Regions from separate parts of the Dorea sp. YH-dor226 genome, predicted to be linked through region 1. Evidence: predicted binding sites of a transcription regulator. Region 1 holds the regulator's gene; each other region holds the start of a gene.
The links. Region 1 encodes Rex, which represses fermentation and respiration genes when NADH is low (regulators of the CRP and FNR family bind a similar motif). Its sites were predicted from a motif close to ATTGTTAANTANTTAACAAT; they were not measured.

Region 1 (5,619 bases):
ACATTTCTTTCTTCCAACGCCCTTTTCATCCACAGATACTGATTGATCTGTTCATGTGTATACGTCTTATCCGTTTCATCCGCTTTGGAAAAATGTGTAAACATTCCTTCCATGACTAGGTTCGGAAGCTTGCTGATGGCAGCAATGATGTCTGCATTTTCTTCTGTAATCTGAAAGCCCAGACGCCCCATTCCCGTATCCAGCTTAATGTGAACATATACTTTTCTTCCCATACGTTGTGCAAGTTCGGATACTTCTTCAGCCATCTCCTTTGTAAATACTGTCATGCGAATCTCATTCTCAATCATGTCTTCCCACTGATCCGGAAAGATACAGCCAAGAACAAGTATTGGCTTTTTGATTCCTGATCTCTTCAGGTGAACAGCTTCGTCAAGCGTTGCTGCCGCAAAGCCCCAGATATACTCTTTCGGATCCAGCACTTTTGCAATCTGTGCAGCTCCATGTCCATATCCGTCCATCTTAATAACGGCCATGATCTGAACACCCTCTTTAATATTGTTTTTCATCATCTCTATATTATATTCAACTGCATCCAAATCGACCCTCGCCATAACTCTGCTATACTTCTTCATAAGCCAACTCCTCCTGATCTATGAACACTTTGCCTATATTTTCAATAAGATCTTCTGCCATAACGCTATAGCTTCCCATGATCTTCCGGGCATAATCTCCGCAACAGCCGTGCAAATAGACTCCCAGAACTGCTGCATCATATCCGGATACTTTCTGTGCCATCAGACCTGCGATCATCCCCGCAAGGACATCTCCTGATCCGGCTTTTGCCATTGCACAATTGCCGGACAGATTCACATATATGCGGGATCCTGAAGATGCAACCATCGTTCTGGAATCTTTCAACGCTACGACTGCCGGATGTTGTTCCGTGAATTCTCTCAGAACAGCTGTCCGGTGTTCCCGGATCTCTGATACCATTTTGCCGGACAATCGTTCCATCTCCTTCATATGAGGAGTCAGCACGATCTCTCCGTCCGATACCTGCTTCAGTGCTTCCATATTCTCTGATAACAGATTCAGTCCATCCGCATCAATCACACACGGTACCTTTATATTTTTCAGTGTTGTCTGTAGGATCTTCTTCGACAAGTCGTTCGTTCCGAGCCCGGATCCGATACATACGGTATCGGCCCACGCAAGAAGCGAACACAGTTTTTCTTCTTCAAAGGACTCGTAGGCAGTAATAATTGCTTCCGGCAGCAGAGTCTGAAGAATCACACGATTCTCCTCCGGAGTATAGATCTGCACCAGTCCTGCTCCGGCCCGATACGCTGCTTTGGCATTCAGATATGCTGCTCCTGACATTCCCCTGCTTCCGGCAATTACCAGAAGCTTTCCATATGTTCCTTTATGTGAATCCGCCTTTCTGACCGGCAGCAGACGGCTATATTCTCTTCTATCATACGTATATGCCACAGATATGTCATCCCTGATCCTGTCTGTGCAGATTCCTATGTCAACAGGATAGATCTCTCCGGCGTATTCCCGTCCCGGATACATCTGAAGTCCCAGCTTTTCAAGCTGAAAAGTAACCGTAATATCTGCATGAAATGCGATTCCCAACACCGCACCATTCCCGGAAGAGATTCCGGACGGAATATCGACTGCAACCTTTATTCCCGTCGAACGATTCATCTGATCGATGATCTCACGATAGTTCCCCTCAATCTTTCTGCTCAGTCCCACACCGAAGATCGCATCGATCAGTACGCTGTATTTTGCCTCTTCGTATCCATATATAATCTTGCCTCCGGCTTCCTTAAGGAGACGCATCTGTTCTTTTGTCTCTTCTGTACAATGCTCCTTATTGCCAATAAAACAGGCGGTAGCCGGATATCCCATCCTGGTAAGGATTCTCGCAATTGCCAGACCATCTCCGCCATTATTCCCGGAGCCACATACAACACAGGCTCTGGACAGATCCAGATATCTGTCTGTCATTACCTGCACACAGCATCTGGCAGCCCGCTCCATCAATACAAGGGACGGAGTACCTATTGTCTGGATCGTATACTGATCTGCAGCCTTCATCTGACTGCCATCCACCAGATATCGCATTGTCTCACCCCCATATCAAAGAACGTGTAAGAACAGGCATGTCTGCACATGCCGGACCTTACACGTCTACATCATCTTTATTTTTTGTGTTCTTCGTTATAACGGCTTATATTATAGGATAACTGCATAAGACTTTCAGATAAATGCACATTTTCCACGATGATATTCTCTGGAAGATTCAGGTCTGTATGTGCAAAATTCCAGATCGCACGTACCCCGTTTTCAACCAGCATATTCGCAACCTCAATTGCCTTTTCTTTTGGAATCGTAAGAACAGCAATATCTATATTATTATTCTGTACAAAAGACTTCAGATCATCCATCATACGTACCGGAACGCCCCGGATTGCCACACCCTCCAACCGTGGATTCACATCAAAGATTCCCTTTAATATAAAACCACGTTTTTCAAATGCTGCATAGTTGGCCAGTGCCTGCCCCAGATTACCAGCTCCGATAATAATAATATTGTGATCTTCTTCAAGTCCGAGAATCTTACCAATCTCTGTGTACAGATACTTTACATTATATCCGTATCCCTGTTGACCAAATCCTCCGAAATTATTAAGATCCTGACGAATCTGTGACGCAGTCACTTTCATTCGTTTACTGAGATCATTTGAAGAGATTCGTTCTACTCCATTTTCTAAAAGTTCTCCCAAATATCTGTAATACCTTGGCAACCTTCGTATTACCGCCTGCGATATCTCTCTTCCTTCCAATGTATTCACCTTCCTGTTATAGTCTAAAGATATTATATAAAATCGGAAGATTAATGTCAAACAATAGTTGTAATTTACACCATTTCCGTTATAATTATATCGTATGCAAAGGAGGAAATACCATGATATTAGCATGTCACGGAATCAATAAATCCTTCGGTGAAAACGTAATTGTCGCCGATGGATCATTTCACATAGAGGATCATGAAAAGGCTGCACTGGTCGGACCAAACGGCGCCGGAAAGTCTACTCTCCTGAAGATGGTCGTCGGAGAACTGCCTTCTGACGGCGGAACTGTCATTCTCACAAAAGGAAAGACTCTCGGCTATCTCGCACAGCACCAGCAGATGCAAAGCGGCAATACCATCTATGAGGAAGTGAAGCTTGCCAAGTCAGAGATCATCTCCATGGAACAACAGATTCGTTCTATCGAACTGGAATTAAAACATCTCTCCGGTGCGGAACTGGAAGCACGTCTGAACACTTACAACCGCCTGACTGCCGCTTTCGAACGCGCCAACGGATATGCCTATGAAAGTGAAATTACGGGCGTTCTTAAGGGTCTTGGCTTTACAGAAAACGATTTCTCCAAGCCGGTTGACACACTTTCCGGCGGACAGAAAACACGCGTATCTCTTGGAAAGCTGCTCCTCACAAAACCGGATATTCTCCTGCTGGATGAGCCTACCAACCACCTGGATCTGAATTCCATCTCATGGCTTGAGACTTATCTTCTCAACTATCCGGGGGCTGTTCTGATCGTCTCCCATGACCGGTACTTTCTGAACAGAGTTGTCACAAAGGTACTGGAAATCGAGCAGGGATCTTTGATGACCTATCAGGGCAATTACAGCGATTACGCCGACAAGAAAAAGAAACTTCGGGAAGCGCGACTGAAGGAATATCTGAACCAGCAGCAGGAAATCAGACACCAGGAGGCTGTCATCGAAAAACTTCGTTCTTTCAACCGTGAAAAATCCATTAAACGTGCAGAAAGTCGCGAAAAAATGCTGGAAAAGATGAAGCCTGTAGAGAAGCCCCAGGAGCTGAATACGGAGATTCATCTGACACTGGAGCCTTCCTGTGTCAGTGGAAACGATGTATTAACGGTAGAACACTTAAGCAAATCATTTCCGGGGCAGACCTTATTCTCTGACATCAGCTTCGAAATAAAACGCGGAGAACATGTTGCAATCATTGGCGACAACGGAACCGGCAAAACCACATTATTGAAAATCCTGAATCAGGTAGTTTCAGCTGACAGCGGAACCTTCTCGCTTGGAACGAATGTAAAAATCGGATACTATGACCAGGAACATCACGTCCTTCATATGGAAAAAACCATCTTCGATGAGATATCGGATGACTATCCGACACTGACAAACACCCAGATCCGCAATGTTCTTGCAGCATTTCTCTTTACCGGAGAGGACGTCTTCAAACAGATCAGCTCTCTGAGCGGCGGGGAGCGCGGACGTGTTTCACTTGCGAAACTGATGCTGTCCGAAGCAAACTTTCTGATCCTTGATGAGCCAACCAACCATTTGGATATCACCTCCAAAGAAATTCTGGAAAAAGCATTAAATGATTACACCGGAACTGTATTGTATGTCTCTCATGACCGATATTTTATTAATCAGACCGCAACAAGGATCCTGGATCTGGTAAACCAGACATTTGTCAATTATATTGGTAATTATGATTATTATCTGGAGAAAAAAGAAGAACTGACAGCCATCTATGCCGGCAGCACTGCTTCGGCTCCAATTCCCGGAAGTGTAAAGGCCGCTTCTTCCGCAGCAAAATCTTCCACGAATTCCATCACAGATTCCAAACTCAGCTGGCAGGAACAAAAAGAAGCTCAGGCACGGGAGCGAAAACGAAAAAATGAACTGAAAAAGACGGAAGACCGCATCTCTGATCTCGAAGAACGCGATGCCGAAATCGATGAATTAATGATGCAGGAAGAGATCTTTACGAATTCAGTAAAATGTCAGGAACTGGCAAAGGAAAAAGCTTCTATCGCAGAAGAACTTGCAGAATTATATGAAAAGTGGGAAGAACTTGCAGAATAAAGAAAGGAAACATTATAAAAACCAGGATATCACCTTTCCGAATATGATATCCTGGTTTTTCATGTACAAGCAACGCTCCCTGAAATTTACATCTGATGCCTGACCACCGTATACTCGTCTCCATAACTGTAATACGGACAATCCCGATATGTATTTGTCACAAACCGATATAGCTCGTCCTCATCCAGATCCATCTGACAGACGTAACATTCATAATCTTCATCATATTCATAATGTGCACAGGACTCACAATTACTTTTCATACCACACGACTCCTTTCATGGGAACCAGTATAACAAATTATGTTTATTTCATAATTTACTGCAATTTTTCCGCAATTGCTTTGATGAAGTTCTCACTGTTCAATACAGTTAGATTCTCCAGCGTCGTAATCAGTGCCAGATCTTTTGTCATCTTTCCTTCTTCAATCGTGTCAATCGTTGCCTTTTCAAGTTTATCGGCAAATTCCATCAATTCCTGATTGCCATCGAGCTCGCCACGTTTTCTCAGCGCACCTGTCCATGCAAAGATTGTTGCAACAGAGTTGGTTGATGTCTCTTCCCCTTTCAGATGCTTATAATAATGGCGCTGTACCGTTCCATGTGCAGCTTCATACTCATAATATCCTTCCGGTGATACCAGTACAGAAGTCATCATGGCAAGTGAACCAAATGCAGAAGACACCATATCACTCATAACATCTCCGTCATAGTTCTTGCAGGCCCAGA
Region 2 (5,619 bases), on a different contig from region 1:
GATGTCCGTCGGCCACGATTCCAAATCCTCCATACCAGGTATTGGCAATCACATACTCTACATCCCGTATCAGATTCTCACAGGCAGTATGATAAAGTCCTATTATGTCACACTCGGGTGGAAGCATATTATCTTTTAAAATCTCAAACACGTCTTCCCCTCTCTTTATTACAAATATAATCTTCAGTTCATCCAGAAATGCCATCACCGGAGTATCTTTTTCAGAAAAGCGTTTCCCGTTCAATGCCTGGGAATCTTTTAGCTCTTCTTTCACCCATGGATAGATTTTATCTTTAATTTTATCGAATTGATAATGCTCTTCCTCATATTTCTTCATAGATCTTGTCCCTCGCAAATATATTTTCAATTTCTATTCTAACAAAAATTGCTTTATAAAGCAATTTGTTGTATAATAATTAAACATATGGAATTATGAAAGGATAAAAATATGATTAGCAGGAAAAAGAAACATGTATTACGCTCAGCTCTTGCACTTGCCATCTGTGCTGTAACCATTGCTTCCACTACCACTCGTGTTTATTCGGCACCATCGACGACTACTCTGAAAGACAAGACGTCTGATCTGCAGAATGAGTTAGATGATCTGAACAGTCAGCTGGCTGCTTTAAGCCAGGAACTGGATTCCGCATCCGAACAGGTTGAGGAATTATCTGCAGAAATCGAAAAGTCCAAGCTTGATCTCGCGTCCGCTCAGTTAAATGAGGACCTTCAATATGAATCTATGAAAGATCGTATTCAGTTTATGTATGAAGGCGGCAGCGTTTCACTGATACAGATATTATTCTCATCGGAAAATATGAGCGATTTTCTGAACAAAGCAGAATACGTTACTACGATCAGTGAATATGACCGGTCTATGCTGGACGAATTAAAGGATGCGCGAAAAAGCGTAGAAAAGAAGCAAAATGAACTGACAGAAAAGCAGGGAGAACTTACGGAGCTTGAAGCAAACCTCACCGCAAAGCAGGAGGAACTGAATTCCAAGATCTCCTCCACTTCTTCGGAGCTTGCCGATTATCAGGCACAGCTGGAACGCGCGAAAGCTGCGGAAGAAGCACTGAAGAATGCACAGAATAACTCCTCTCCGGGACCTGTCACTCCGTCCAACGGAAATAATACGAACAACGGCTCTCAGAATCAGCCTTCTGTTCCCGCTTCCACCACGGATGTAGCTCTGTTAGCAGCCATTCTTCAATGTGAAGCCGGCGGTTACGATGGAATGCTGGCAGTCGCAACCGTAATCATGAACCGACTTGCCAGTCCACTGTATCCAAACACACTGCAGGGCGTCATCTATCAGTCCGGCCAGTTTGCACCTACATGGAACGGTTCACTGAACAGAGTACTTGCCAGTGGCGCATCTGCTACTGCATACACGGTAGCTCAGGATGCCCTTAACGGCGCCAGACATTCAGCAGTCATCCACTGCTATCAGTTCCGATCCGCATCTACCGGGGTATCCGGAATCAATATTGCGGGCAATGTATTCTTCTAAACAACTGAAAATATGCAGTAAAAAACAGGACTGTCGAAATGAATTCCGACAGTCCTTATTTTTTACTGGTAATCCATAACATCAATCCATTTCAAAAGAAAGTCTTTTTCCAGTTCATTCTCCTTCTCCAGCTGAGATGCTGCCACGATCGGAAGCCACTGCTGCACATACTGTTTTGCCGTATCACTCTTCTTACAGAACAACTTCAGATACAAGTCTGCTGTTTCCTGATCTTTCAATGCAAAAAGCAGATAAGTCATCGCTGCATCCGCACTTGCATTTCCCTGTGTTGCATGTGCCCAGTCCACTACCGTCATCTTACCATTCTTTCCTACGATCACATTACTCGGATTAAAATCACCATGACATAGTTTGTCATGTTTCGGCATACTTTCCAGGCGTGTCAGAAGTTCATATCTCTGTGTAGCGTCCAGAGCCTTCAGCTGATTAATCTGTTTTGCAAGCTTATCCTTCAGTTTCATCAGCATCGGAGCCTTCTTTTCGTGTACTTTCAACTGCAGATCCACGAAATCTGACATATACTTTTCCAGATTGTCATGGTCTACCTTCATCATTTCTTCCAGTGTCTTTCCGTCCTTATATTCAATCACCAGCGCCCACTTTCCGTCAATCTGAGTCACTTCTTTTAACTTCGGTATCTCAAGTCCTGTTTCTTCCACTCGCACTGTGTTCAGCGCTTCATTGAAAACTGCTGATTTCGGATGCGTCTTTTCAAATACTTTCACGATACCTTCTTCTGTTTTGTAAACTTCTTTATAAGGACGTTTTACAATTACCTTGGCTTTTTCCGTTTTCATAGATATCCCTCCTGACTGTATTTCGTTCGTTCAATTGTCGTTATCTGCATTATACACCTGCTATATACATTTGAAAATACATTATTGATATTTTTTTAACTTATTTTTATCTCGTATTTTTATCGTTATTTTATTAACAATATATTGTAATATAATAGAGAACCGGTGCATGCCCTCATCAGCATCGGTTCTCCATCTCAAAATTGAACATTATTTCATAAGCATATACAATGCCTGTGCATAGATCTTCGCCGTCTCAACCAGACGATCCACTGCAATATACTCATCCGCTTCATGTGCAAGCTCCGGCTCGCCCGGAAATACCGGTCCAAAAGAAGCAAAGTTTTCCACATCCCGGCAATAGGTTCCGCCGCCAATCACAATTGGTTCTTCCTGCATTCCTGTCATCTCATTGAACACATTTAAAAGGATCTGTACAAGTTCTGCCTCTTTCGGAATATAGAGTGGAGGTCTCTTCTGCCAGTATTCCGCTTTTAATTCATATTTCCTGCAATTTAATTCAATCGTCTTCCAGATCATATTGAGATCTACATGGACCGGGCAACGTACATCTACCTTCAGATCGCACTGCCTATCCTCCAGTTTTAAAATTCCCAGATTCATACTTAATTTTCCGGACAGTTGATCTTCGCAGGCAATTCCCATGTTTCTGCCTTCCCATCCATCTGCAAATAACGCATGCAGTGCTTCAAAGAATTGTGCTTCTTCTTCCGGCAAAGATACATCTCTTAAGAACTCTACCATAGGTAAGATTGCATTTTTCCCAAGCCATGGCTGCATGGCATGGGCGCTCACGCCGCGGAAGTTAAGACTCAGACAATCATCTTCCATCGTACAGTTTTCCATCTCACCGGTTTCGAGAAATCTCTTCTGAACCGCATCCAGTTCATCTTTCGGACCACCCAGATGTACATTGGCACAATTGGGAACCGCATTTACTACAGTTCCACAATTCAGACTTTTCACATGCAGGCACCCTGTATCAGCCTCTTTCCACTCTGTCTGAATCCGGAACCGGAGTATTCCCTTCTCCGCATGGATGACGGAGAATGATCCATCCGGAGAGAAGCCCATATCCGGGCTTTTCTCTTTGGTCAGATAATACTTAATGCATCTGTGTCCGGTTTCTTCATCACATCCGATGATGTGATTCACATGATTGGAAACCGGAAGTCCACTTTCTTTTACAGCTTTCATCGCATAGAGCGCCGCTACCATCGGTCCCTTGTCATCCAGGCTTCCTCTTCCATACAGTTTTCCATCTTCAATCACCGGGTCAAATGGGTGACGGCTCCACCCGTTTCCGGGCGGAACCACGTCAATATGAGAAAGAATTCCGATTTCTTTTCCTTCCGTTCCATATCGGACAGAACCTGCATAGCCATCATATTCCCTGGTTTCAAATCCCATATCTGCAGATAACCGGAGCACGGTTTTTAATGCAGTCTGAATATTTTCTCCAAACGGCGCTCCCTCTCTTCCTGTATCTGCATCAATCACACTGGGGATTCGAATCAGTTCCTGTACGGATTGCAACATCTCTTCTTTATAGCTGTCTATCAATGAATCTAATACTGTTTCCATCTTTTACTCCCATTACTCTGTTGGTTTCTTCACCAGTTTGAATGTATTGGTAAAGAATGAGAAGAGTGCAGAACCGGCGATCAATCCGGCAGACAGTACATTCAGGTTCTTTGTTCCCTCTTCACCGAACTTCTTCTCAATAATAAAGCGAACAGCCAGGAAGATGAGTCCTGCAACACCTGCTTTCGGATTCATAATCAGAAGGCCTGCTGCAAACATAATACCAATCTGTCGTTTCAGTCCGCTGACCAGCTGAATTACACCGCCAAGGCAGGCAAAGATCAGGATATAACGCAATACCACAGCATCTACACCCGCTTCAATCGTAGACTTATATACTGCTGCCACCGGCGGAATTCTTCCTGCCATGAAGTAAGATTTATAGAAGATAAATACTGCAACGATTGCTACTGCTGCACCCATAAGCTCTGCGAAGTACTGCTGTCTTCTTCCTTCTACTTCAAACTTCTGATTCTTTCCTTTTCCTCTTAAGATCCATCCGGTCTTCAGGTCATAACCCATGTCGGCAAATGCAGGACCTGTACATGCCGCATAACCAGCCAGGAATGCAAGTGCTTCCGGTGGGAATCCAATAAACATACCGAGTACAAGGAAGATAATTACAGTTGCCATTGCCGGGAAATAACCGGAATGCATAGCCGAGATACCTACAAGGATCTCAGAAACCAGTGCTGCAATCATTGCATATACTACCCAGATTACCAGCTTCACCGGACTCATCTCGGCTACCAGTCCACCGATCACTGCCATAACGATCGCACCGATGATATAGAGAACCATACCCTTTGTCAGAGCCTTTGACATATCTTCTGCAGATCTGGAATATACATAGACTTCTTTTTCTTCTGTTGTTTCTTTTGCTTCCTCTTTCTTCTTCGCTTCACTCTTTTCTTTGTACTTTTTGCGAATCAGAATTGCGGACTGGATCAGAGCAATCATACCTGCTCCAACCATGACACCCTGTGGTACGTAATAAGTACCAAGCGTATATCCAAACCAGCTTTCCCAGTAACCATTGCAGATCAGACCGATACAGAATGCAGTCAGTGCAACAATATTACCCAGACCACAGACACCGATAATATCCATCGGAAGTCCAACCCATGTTCCGGCAATACCTGCCACAATACCGGTTACCAGAAGCACTGCCTTTTTACCAAGTTCCGCTGCCGCAAGAATCGTCTCTGCAGTCGCGATACCGATCGGCCATGCCTCATTAGCCCCCATAAGTGGTGTATCAAACATCCAGTACATCATAGTAATATCAATCAGAAATGCAATGACACCTCCGACCAGAATACCAGTACACATCTCCGGACGATCAAATACCCAGATTACAGATACACATACCATCAGCACATTTCCTGCTCCGAATGTCGCACAGGAAATTGCAGTTTCAATGATATTCTGTGTATGGATATTCTTAAACTTTTTGGTGAATCCCAGCGGGATCATACCGATGATAACCGCAATCAGCGCACCGATGATCGATGAGTTTGTACTAAGTCCGAATCTTACGATCAGCTCCATACCGATGATCGCACCAAGTATAGATGTCAGTAAGATTACGACAATAATTGCAGGGTTAAATGTTTTTGGATGTTCCTGGGAACAATAATACTCTATCAGTTCTTCATCACTATTAAATTTCTTTTTTTC
Region 3 (5,619 bases), on a different contig from region 1:
AATCAAGTTCTATTATTAACAAAAAAAGAACGATGTCCGACAGCTTTTCGCTCATTCGGACATCGTTCCAACGACATTTATTTACATTAATTTTCTGAACAAGTCTTTCAGATCTTCTACGCTTGCATCTTTCGGATTTCCCGGTGCACATGCATCTGCATGAGCAGACTCTGCCAGGAACTGCAGATCTTCTTCTTTTAATGCATCCAGTTTCGTAGGAATTCCAACGTCTACAGACAGCTGTCTTACTGCATCCACAGCTGCTTTTCTATATTCTTCTACTGACATGCTATCCACGCCTTCTACACCCATTGCTTTTGCGATTTCTTTGTACTTTTCTCCGGTGCATTCTGCATTGTATTCCATAACAATCGGAAGCATCATTGCGCACGCAACTCCATGTGGTGTATCATATACAGCTCCCAGCGTATGAGCCATAGAATGTGCAATTCCAAGTCCAACATTGGAGAATCCCATACCTGCGATATACTGTCCGAGTGCCATTCCCTCACGGCCCTCTTTTTCATTTGCAACAGCTCCTCTTAAAGACTTAGAAATAATTTCGATTGCTTTAAGGTGGAACATATCTGTCATCTCCCACGCGCCTTTCGTGGTATATCCTTCAATTGCATGTGTCAATGCATCCATTCCTGTAGATGCGGTCAGCCCCTTTGGCATAGAGGACATCATATCCGGATCTACCACTGCAATGATCGGCATATCGTGTGGATCTACACATACAAACTTTCTCTTTCTCTCAACATCTGTAATTACATAGTTGATAGTTACTTCTGCTGCAGTTCCGGCTGTTGTAGGTACCGCAATGATCGGAACACATGGCTGTGTCGTTGGGGCAACTCCCTCCAGACTTCTTACATCCTCAAATTCCGGATTTGCAATGATGATTCCGATTGCCTTTGCTGTATCCATGGAAGATCCTCCACCGATTGCAACAATATAGTCAGCTTCAGACTTTTTGAATTCTTCTACGCCATGCTGTACATTTTCAATCGTCGGATTTGCTTTGATATCTGAGTATACAGCATATTCAAGCCCTGCATCTTCCAGTACTTTTGTAACCTTTGTTGTTACTTCAAATTTGATCAGATCCGGATCGGAACACACAAACGCCTTTTTGAATCCTCTTGCCTTTGCTTCTGTTGCAATCTCCTGAATTGCTCCTGCCCCATGATAGGAAGTCTGATTTAACATGATTCTGTTTGCCATCGTTATCAATCTCCTTTTCTTCTTGATTCCTGTATTATATGTTTATATTTTAACAATCTTTCTTATCAAAAGAAAGTTACAAAAAAGCCAATCTGTCACTTTACATGAAAGACTGGCTTTTTTTCATCACATACTATACAATTTTACACCAGATGAATCTCCTGAAATGCTTTCATCAGTTCTAACGGCATGGCATCCACCAGATTTTTTGCCATCTCCTCCGGCGTCTGCTTCATATTTCCAAGAAGCCATCGAACGGTCATATAGACAGATCCCTGACAATACATTTCCAGCAGAAATTTTAAATGTTCTGGAACAGGCTTTTTTGTTTTTTCTTCAATCCTTTTCGTATAGAATCTCAAAATCAGCTGAAAATCATGATCCTTCAGGCAATTCTGTTCATCCGTTCGAAAAGCGGCTTTGAAAAATAGTTTTTCTTCCTCAATATAATGGAATTTGTTCACAAGCCCTTCATATACCGTCTCACCTTCCCCCATATGGCGAAAAGATTCCAACAGAATCCGGTCAAAATACCAGTTGATCAAATCATATTTATCCTGGAAATTCCGATAAAACGTCTGCCTTGTCGTACCACACTCAGCCACAATTTCTTTTACCGTAATCTTTTCCACCGGCATCTTCTTCATGCAGATTTTCATCGCATCTGCAAGACGGTACTTCATTCTGTCCTGCTTATTTTCTTCTGTTCCCATTCAACTACCTCTGGCAAACAATTCTTGATCTTCTTACCATGTACGGGAGCTTAATTCCTTGAACTGAGCAACGGTTGATACATGAGAATTCAGACCACCGTCTACTGTCACAACCTGTCCTGTGAAATACTCGCTCTCGTCAGATGCAAGATATACGCACATATGTCCGATATCTTCCGGACATCCATAACGATTTACACAGATATTGCTTGTGAAAATGTCTTTCAGTGCCTGTGGAACGTGTGCTTCGTTCTGTGGTGTAACGATCAGACCCGGACGAACACAGTTGCAGCGGATGTTCTGTTTTCCATACTGAAGAGCTGTATACTTAGTCAGCATATCAACACCTGCTTTTGCACATGCATAAGCGGTAGATCCAAGGTCACCGCCGCAGGAAGCCATGGATCCAATGTTGATGATAGAACCACCTTTTTCATTTTTCTGCATATATGGAATTACACTCTTCACTGCGTAGAATGTGCCGCGCATATCACTCTCGAAGATGGCATCCCACATTTCCAATGTAAGCTCATCTACACGTCCGTCTTTCAGAGCTACGTTTGCAGCATTATTTACGAGAATATCGATCTTTCCGTATTTCTCTGCAGTATCAGCAATCAGTTTCTCTGTTGTAGCCACATCTGTGATATCCATAAAGTGATAAGAAGCTTCCCCTCCTGCTGCCACGATCTCATCCACAACAGCCTGTCCTTTTGCTTCTCTACGTCCGCAGATCACTACTTTTGCACCTTCAGCTGCAAATAACTTTGCAATACCGATTCCGATTCCGCTGGTAGAGCCTGTTACGATTGCAACCTTTCCTTTTAATCTGTCCATGATAATTACCTCCTTAATAGTACATTTTGCCCCACTGCAAAATGCTTCTGTTTTTTCTCGTTAGCATAACTATATACCTTTTAACGAAACAAATCAACAATAAATCCGTCAATTCTCAGTCTATTAATATCCTCTCTTATAATCTACCAGATTCTTAAGCGTCTCCCCATTTCTGAAACGTTCCAGATTCTCAAGACTCAGTTTCCAGATTGCCTCTTCCGCACTGTTATGGTGCCCAAAACCGATCCCCGCAACATGTGGCGTGATAATTACATTGTGCAATTTCCACAACGGGTGATCCTTTGGCAACGGTTCCGGATCCGTGACATCCAGACCGACTCCATAGAAATGCCCCTGCATAATCATTCTTACCAGACTGTCTGTATCAATCAGACTACCGCGCCCTACATTCACAAGAATCGCATCCTTTTTTGACATTGCCAGCCGACGCGCATCCAGCAGGTGCATTGTCTCCGGTGTTTCCGGAAGACAGCCACAGATAAAATCTGCTTCTTTGATTGCATGATCCAGCTGTTCTGCCATGATCATGCGTGTAAATGAACCTTCCGGTTTCCGCATATGACGGCAGAATCCCGTTACCTCCATTCCAAATGCTGCTGCCCGATCCGCCACTGCAGTTCCTATATCTCCGGCGCCAAGGATCAATGCTTTTTTTCCCTGAATTCTCCACTCCGCGCCACAATCTTTCCAGCATCCGGTCTTCGCATGATGTACATACTCCGGAATACGCCTTGCCAGAGACAAAAGTAGCCCCATTACATGCTCGGCGATCACCGCTCCATACGCCCCGGAAGCATTGGTAAGCACGATATGCTGCAGATACTCTTTATTCATGTACGGACCGACTCCTGCCCAGGAGATCTGAATCCACTTCAGATTCCGGCATTCCCGAAGCCATTTTGGATCCACATCACCGAATATGATCTCCGCATCCCGGGCATATTCTCTGAATTCTTCTTCCGAGCACTCCCCGGAAAGATACAGAACCTCCCATCTGTCCCGGCAGAGTTTTTCTATCTGCTCCCGGTATTTTCCCGCTTCCTCAAACATTATGATTATTTTTTTCATAGTTGTCTTATCCTTTTTTGCATTTTTCAAATAATACGGCCATGTTTTCGTCCTAAAATCATATCATTCAGCATAATCTTGAGTCTAAATAGATTATCCTTATAAAATATAGTATAATCTATTTATCCAGTCATTCCAATCATTCTTTTTCCTGTTTGTTAACAATATTTTATCTCTACTTGCTCTCTTTCTTTACATACAAATTTAATGCATGTCTGTACAATCAGGATCATGATGACAGCAACGCAGGTCATTGCTATAAATGCCACATGCAACTGTCAATAGACAAACAGGAAGCTTTCTCGCAATCTATTATCCAAACAATTGTTGACATAAAAAATAAGTTGCGTTATAACAATATCATACGAAAAAACGGAATTTAATCAATAATATCCCGTCAAATACTATCACAGGAGATTCATATGAAAAAATCAATCCAAACTTGTATCTGTTTTATCAAAAAAGAAACGGTACTGTGCATCGCCGCTCTTCTGGCTCTGTGTTCTGCTTTCTTCGTTCCCCCGTCTCTCCATTATCTGGAATATCTGGATTTTCGGGTCTTATCGCTTTTGTTCTGTCTGATGCTGGTGGTTGCCGGCCTGCAGAGCATCGGTGTCTTTCAGATGCTTGGAACAACACTATTATCCGGAACCAAAAATACCCGTCAGCTCGTGTTATTGCTGACAGGTCTTTGCTTTTTTTCCAGTATGCTCATCACCAACGATGTATCTCTGATTACGTTTGTTCCGTTTGCAATCATGATTCTCCATATGGCCGATCAGGATAACCTTCTGATTCCGGTCATCGTGCTGCAGACCATTGCAGCAAACCTGGGAAGCATGTTTACCCCCGTCGGGAATCCACAGAATCTGTATCTGTATTCTGCTTATTCCATCCCGATTGCAGATTTTTTACTGGCTATGCTGCCTCTGACCCTGTTGTCTTTGATTCTTCTGGCTGCAGCTGCTTTTCTGCTTCCAAATGAGGAACTCTCTCTTCAGACACTTTCCGGCACAAAAGCACAGCTTTCCAGAAAAAAACTGCTGGTCTATCTTGCGCTTTTTCTGGTCTGTCTTGCATGTGTCATACATCTGATTACATTTCCGTGGATGATACTGATCGTTACGATCTGCATCTTTCTCGTTGACCGTTCTCTTTTCAAAGATGCAGACTATTTTCTGTTACTGACTTTTGTCTGCTTTTTTTTATTCATCGGAAATATGGAACGGATTCCGGCCATTGCCATGCTGCTGCGCGACCTGATCCGGCACAGAGAATTGTTCCTCGGGATTCTGGCAAGTCAGTGTATCAGTAATGTACCCGCAGCCATCCTTTTGTCAGGCTTTACCGATCAGGCGATTCCATTGTTATACGGTGTTAATATCGGAGGGCTTGGAACTTTGATTGCTTCTCTGGCAAGTCTGATCTCCTACCGTTATTATGTCAATCTGAAGGGGGCCAAAAAGGGAAAGTATTTCCGGACCTTCACCTTTTATAATCTGGTATTTCTGCTTCTGATCGGATTCGCAGGTTATCTGCTCTTAAAAATACAATAAAAGATCAGGAAAAGCCATGTAGTAACAGACGATTGGAATCACTCCTTACGGCTGTTACTACATGGCCTTCTCTTCACTTAAACATCTACTTAAAATTAATATAGTCTGAATCCAGCAGAAGTTCTTCCTGACGGAAGCTTGACTTTGTTGCTTTTTCGAATTCGTCCGGCGCATACTCTTCCATCGATACGGAGATA
Region 4 (5,619 bases), on a different contig from region 1:
ATAGAAAGGAACGGTACAGGCATATACTCAGCAAAGATCTTTTCGATCACATTGCTTCCCTGGATCTTGATATCGATAAAGTATTTCATCTGCTTCTTGAACGCATCATACAGTTCTTCATATGTCTTGAAATCTGTTGCATAACCAAGCTTCAGACCAAGCTGCTGATCAGTCATCTTATCATAACCATTATTCAGCGTTAATTCAAAAATCTTTGGAATGTTGAAATATCCTGTCAGGATATATGCCTCATTACCAAATGCACCTGTCTCTACACATCCGCTCGTTCCGCCGCGTCTTGCATCTTCCAGTGACTTTCCTGCATTCATCAGCTCCTGAATGATCGCTTCTGTGTTATAGAATGCCGGCTGTCCCCATCCCTTACGAGACACTTCACATGCACGTTTCAGGAATTTCTGTGGTGTCTTTCTGCTGATCTGTACATTTGAACTTGGCTGAAGAAGTTTCATCTCATCCATACAGTCAAGGATCAGATAGCTGACATTATTGACACCATTTTCACCGTTTGGAGTAATTCCACCTGTATTCAGGTTTGCAAAATCTGTATATGTACTACTTTCTTTTAATGTAATTCCTACCTTCGGTGGTGCAGGCTGATTGTTGAATTTTACCCACAGGCATTCCAGAAGTTCCAGTGCCTTTTCATCATCCAGAATTCCGGCTTCCACATCTTTTTCATAGAATGGATTCAGATGCTGATCCAGACGTCCCGGGCTGTATGCATCCCATGGATTCAGCTCACTGGTTACTCCCAGATGTACGAACCAGTACATCTGAATTGCCTGCCAGTATGTCTCCGGCTTATGTGCAGGTACAACATCACAGTTAGCCGCAATCTGAAGAAGTTCTTCTTTTCTCTTTGGATCAGCTTCTTTTTCAGCTAATTCTCTTGCATATGCTGCGTAACGCTCTCCAAGAACCATGATCGCATCGCAGGCTTTTGCCATACCACGAAGCTGATTTCTCTTGTCAAATGCTTCCTTGTCATTGTAAAAATCCAAAGCATCCAGAGACTTCTGAATATCTTCTTTATAATCCAGAAATCCTTTTTCATAAATTTTGAAAGAACCAACCGTATGACCCGGTCCTCTCTGCTCCATAAACTCGGTAAAAATACCTGCTCCGTAACAAGCTTTCCATTCATCTGTCATATTTGCCAGAATCTTATGACGGGTAGAACGATGATCCCAATATGGAATAATTACCTTTTCCTGATAATCATAATCCTCTTCTTTTACTTTAAAATTAATCAGTTCACGATCATTCATAACATGCATGTCTTCAACAGTGTGACAGCAAAGTTCCGGGAATGTAGGAGATGCCTGCGGAGAATCTCCTTTCTCTCCAACGATCAGTTCACCTTCTCCAATGTAAAGTGTCTTGGTGGAAAAATAGTCATACAGAACCTGTGCACGAAGTTCCGGAATTGACATCTCTCCTTCATATTTTTTGTAAGTTTCCGTCTCACTCTTTGCACGTTCCAGGTCAATGTGCGGCTGTGTATTCACGCTCTTTTCACGCAATGCCTGAATACGTTCGTTCATTCCTCTTTTTTCCATGTCTTTAACCTCCTATTTTTATATTATGGAATCCAGCTGATTTAAAAAGTTCCACAAAATGATTCATCTCTTCTTTTGATGGTGCATGAAGTTCTGTTCCTTCATAAACTTTGCCGATCTTTACATATTTACCGGATCCGGTATTGTGATACGGCAAAAGATTTACCTGTGCAACCTGAATGTTTTTCTCTTTCAGATAGGCAATGATGTCGTTCATTGCTTTGTCCGTTCCGTTTACTTCCCGAATCGTAGGAATCCGGATATATATTCTGGCTCCGGCCGCACTGATCTTTTCCAGATTGGACAGGATCAGTTCATTTCCTGCTCCAATATACTTTTTATGTATCTCATTATCCATCGTCTTGATATCATATAAAAACGTATTTACATACGGAAGCAGACGTTCAAAATTCTCATAAGGCGCCTGACCGCAGGTATCGATCGTTACTGTAATTCCATGATGAACCAGCTTTTTACACAACTCTTCCACATAATCCATATCGGCTGTCATAACTTCCCCGCCGGATAATGTAACACCACCGCCGGATTCCTCATAGAACATTTCATCTTTACGCAGCTCTTTCACCAGTTCATCCACGGTATATTCTTTTCCAATTATTTCCCGAAGATTCAGATTACAATAATCTGTACAGGTTCCGCATGCATCACACAATTTCAGATCAGTAACCACTTTTCCATTCTCTTCATGGATTGCTTTCTGCGGACAGGCCTTCTCACAGCTCAGACAGCCAACACACCTTTCCCTGTCATAGGACGGTTGCTTTTTATAATTTTGAGTCTCCGGATTATGGCACCATACACATTTTAACAGGCACCCCTTAAAAAATACTGTAGTTCTGATTCCATCTCCATCATGGATCGAGTACTTCTGTATACTAGTGATCAGACTCATATTTTCACCTCTCAAATTTGTTTTAGACTAACGTTCGTACTATAGTCTAAAAATACCAAAATCACGCACAGTTGTCAAGTATTTAACAACCATCATTTCCACTCCGATACATTTTCTCTGTTTTTACTAAAAATCCGTGTACATTTCCGGCAAATCAAACAATGAAATCTGATTATCTCTGCTGGATTCCAGATCCTGATCTGTAATCACCTCATCACCTCTCAGATGTCCACTCAGAATCGGAGATTCCGGATCATGCTGATCGAATTTCTTTTTTGCACTCTCAAGGCTTCCGGTCGCATAACAATACCTGCATCCGTGTGTACAGGTATCATACATTCCGATATCAATGCTTTCTGCGCATCCGCATTCTCTGCGTTGTCCGGAATCCTTCTTAAGATCCAACTTATATCCAATCAGACTGCGGATTCTGTCCTTGTCAATACAGGCACCGTGACAGATACCGTACCTGCTCAAATCGATTTTTTCTGCACATGTATATAACGGAAGGTGATGTTTTTTTGCAATCTTTGACAACCCTTTTGCAAGTTCTTCCATGTCTTCTCTTTCCGGTTCCAGGAAACAACTTCCTTTATATGAATCATAAAAACTGAATATGCACCTTGTCGTCGCCTCATGAAGCCATTCACACATCATCTCAAACTTCTCAAGGTGATAGGAAATCGTATATTTTTCTGTCAGAAGAATGGGATCAAATCTCCAGTCCATTCTTTCTTTTCCCAGCATCTCACTGACAAGAAGAAACGTTGCCATAGATTCCGCCATGGAAGGAAGGTTTGTCTCCATCTCTTCTTCGTAATCTGTAATTGTCATCTGAAAATAGTACTGATATCCCATATCATCTATCTCTTTTAAAAACGGCAGCATCGGTTCCGGATTTTTTGTCCAGAATGCAATACAGTCCACCGTATCCGGCGACAGCACAATTCTTTTTACTTTTTTTCGATTGTACGGATTGGGCACCATAACCTCCCCGGCTCTGAGCCGGTTCACAAACCATTCCGGATAGATAGCCGGGATATCCGTTCTCCTGCTTGCACTTATAATCATATTCGCACTCCTGACTTATCCGAAGTTCTTACGTACCAGACGGCAATACTCTTCGTACGCCTCCACACCGGCAAAAGCCTCTTTCAAAGATTCCTGCATTCCTTTATAATACCATCCGATTATCTCTTTATTTTTCATACGAAAGCGATTCCACAGTTCTTCTCCAACCACCGGATAATCTCGATTAATATCTCTCATATTGGACAGTTTATCTGCCAGAGCGACCATCTGTACTTCCCTGGGAGCAGTTCGGATATGCGTAATTGTTGCGGACTTCCGTTCCATCCACGTCCTGGACTTATCCTCACTCTCCTGTACAACAATATCCGCTACCCGTTCTGAAAATTCCCTTGCCAGAAGTTCCTTCGTAATTCCTTCACAGTCTTCTATCGTATCATGCAGTACTGCCGCACTGATGACCTCTTCATCTCTTGTCATTGTCGATACGATATCCCCGACTTCTATCGGATGTACGATATACGGCCGTTTGGTTCCTTTCCTTACCTGTCCCTCGTGTGCTTTTGTGGCAAATTCAATCGCTTTGTTGATCATGATGGTACCTCTCCTTATTCTTCTATCTCCTCACGCAACCTTGCTTTTTCTTTTTTATGGAACATATCATATATACATGGTACTACGATCAGCGTAAGCACTGTTCCATAGATCAACCCTCCGATCGTAACAACAGCCATCGGCTGCACCATATCTGCCCCCATTCCAAAGCCTGCAGACATAGTAGACAGACCAAGGATTGTTGTCAGAGCAGTCATGACAATCGGACGCAGTCTTGCTTTTCCCGCTTCTTCCAGTGCTTCTCTTCTCTCCAGCCCCTGTTCCTGAAGCTGATTTGTATAATCAATAAAAACAATCCCATTATTTACGATGATACCGGACAACATTACGAATCCGATCATCGCAATGACACTGACGGACATTCCGGACAGCCACAGTGCCAGAAGTCCTCCCGTAAACGCAAGTGGTACTGTAAACATAACAATGAACGGAGAACGCAGAGACTGAAACTGCGCAACCATAATCAGATACATGAACACAATTGCCAGACCAAGCATCTTAAAGAGTTCCGTCATCGCTTCATTAATGGTCGCATCCTCTCCCGTCATCTCTACCTCATATCCTTCCGGGACTTCGTATGCTTTTAATTCCTTTTTGACGCGATTGCTGACAATTCCAATATTATCACCATCCGCAATTTCTGCAGTCACAGACATATAGCGGCTCTGGTTCTTCCGACTGATCGCCTTCAGACCGGATGCATCTTCAAAAGATGCTATATCTGCAAGTTTTACTTCCTCCTTACTTCCATCCTGCTTTTCTACGGTAACAGTCATATTCCGAATATCTTCTCTGGACAATTTTTCATCTGCTTCATCCAAAACATACACATCATAATCATCCGTATCTGTCGACAGTACTGTCGCCACACGTGATGCCGCAAGCCTTCCGTACAGACTCTGATATACCTGAGCAACGGTGAGCCCTTGTGAAGCCGCTTTGTCTTTGTCGACAATCACCCGAAGTTCCTCTGTATTTTCTTCTGTTCCGTCAGATACATTTTTTGTCCCTTTGACATCTTCTACAAGACGTTTGACGTCTCCTGCTATTTTCTGGAGCTGATCCAGATCCTTTCCTCTGATCTGGATGTTGATTCCCGAGGCTCCCAGGGAACTCATGTCCATATTGGACATATTCACTGTCAGTTCACCACTGATATCTTTGGTTACTTTTTCAATCTCATTTTTCAATTCCTCATTCGACATGGACGGATTTTCTCTGGTCGTTGCATAGATCTCGATCTTATTACTCTCCGTCTGCGTCCCCATCATATCTGAGGAAGACACAAGTCCGCCAATATCTTCTATATCTTCTATCTTCCCAACTCTTTCCATCACCTGATCAGCCACTTTTGCAGTATCTTCCAGACTGGTTCCTTTTTCTGTTTCGAGCGACATACTGATCTGTGTGCTTTCCATTGTCGGAATAAATTCTGTTCCATTTGAATATGCAAGAGCAATGCTGCCTGCAAATAAAGCGAGA

Region 2: ABE547_RS00550 (aminoglycoside phosphotransferase family protein) is a predicted target of Rex. The motif match lies at 2,456-2,475, and genes of this name have one in related genera.
Region 3: fucO (lactaldehyde reductase) is a predicted target of Rex. The motif match lies at 1,265-1,284, and genes of this name have one in related genera.
Region 4: ABE547_RS02985 (trans-4-hydroxy-L-proline dehydratase activase) is a predicted target of Rex. The motif match lies at 2,564-2,583, and genes of this name have one in related genera.

The regions. Positions count from the first base shown of each region.
Region 1 is NZ_JBDOHS010000004.1:94,093-99,711, reverse strand. It holds gene alr (alanine racemase) at 1-593, opposite strand, end outside; gene ABE547_RS05070 (NAD(P)H-hydrate dehydratase) at 580-2,094, opposite strand; gene ABE547_RS05065 (redox-sensing transcriptional repressor Rex) at 2,172-2,816, opposite strand; gene ABE547_RS05060 (ABC-F family ATP-binding cassette domain-containing protein) at 2,939-4,891, shown strand; gene ABE547_RS05055 (DUF6472 family protein) at 4,978-5,154, opposite strand; gene ABE547_RS05050 (NADP-dependent isocitrate dehydrogenase) at 5,210-5,619, opposite strand, start outside.
Region 2 is NZ_JBDOHS010000001.1:103,149-108,767, forward strand. It holds gene ABE547_RS00540 (hypothetical protein) at 1-337, opposite strand, end outside; gene ABE547_RS00545 (cell wall hydrolase) at 449-1,516, shown strand; gene ABE547_RS00550 (aminoglycoside phosphotransferase family protein) at 1,579-2,334, opposite strand; gene pepV (dipeptidase PepV) at 2,545-3,939, opposite strand; gene ABE547_RS00560 (OPT/YSL family transporter) at 3,952-5,619, opposite strand, start outside.
Region 3 is NZ_JBDOHS010000002.1:59,291-64,909, forward strand. It holds gene fucO (lactaldehyde reductase) at 82-1,227, opposite strand; gene ABE547_RS02110 (TetR/AcrR family transcriptional regulator C-terminal domain-containing protein) at 1,371-1,940, opposite strand; gene ABE547_RS02115 (SDR family NAD(P)-dependent oxidoreductase) at 1,974-2,777, opposite strand; gene ABE547_RS02120 (D-2-hydroxyacid dehydrogenase) at 2,901-3,866, opposite strand; gene ABE547_RS02125 (SLC13 family permease) at 4,289-5,422, shown strand; gene ABE547_RS02130 (tautomerase family protein) at 5,508-5,619, opposite strand, start outside.
Region 4 is NZ_JBDOHS010000002.1:245,443-251,061, forward strand. It holds gene hypD (trans-4-hydroxy-L-proline dehydratase) at 1-1,580, opposite strand, end outside; gene ABE547_RS02985 (trans-4-hydroxy-L-proline dehydratase activase) at 1,585-2,493, opposite strand; gene ABE547_RS02990 (DUF1848 domain-containing protein) at 2,620-3,564, opposite strand; gene ABE547_RS02995 (HD domain-containing protein) at 3,580-4,116, opposite strand; gene ABE547_RS03000 (efflux RND transporter permease subunit) at 4,131-5,619, opposite strand, start outside.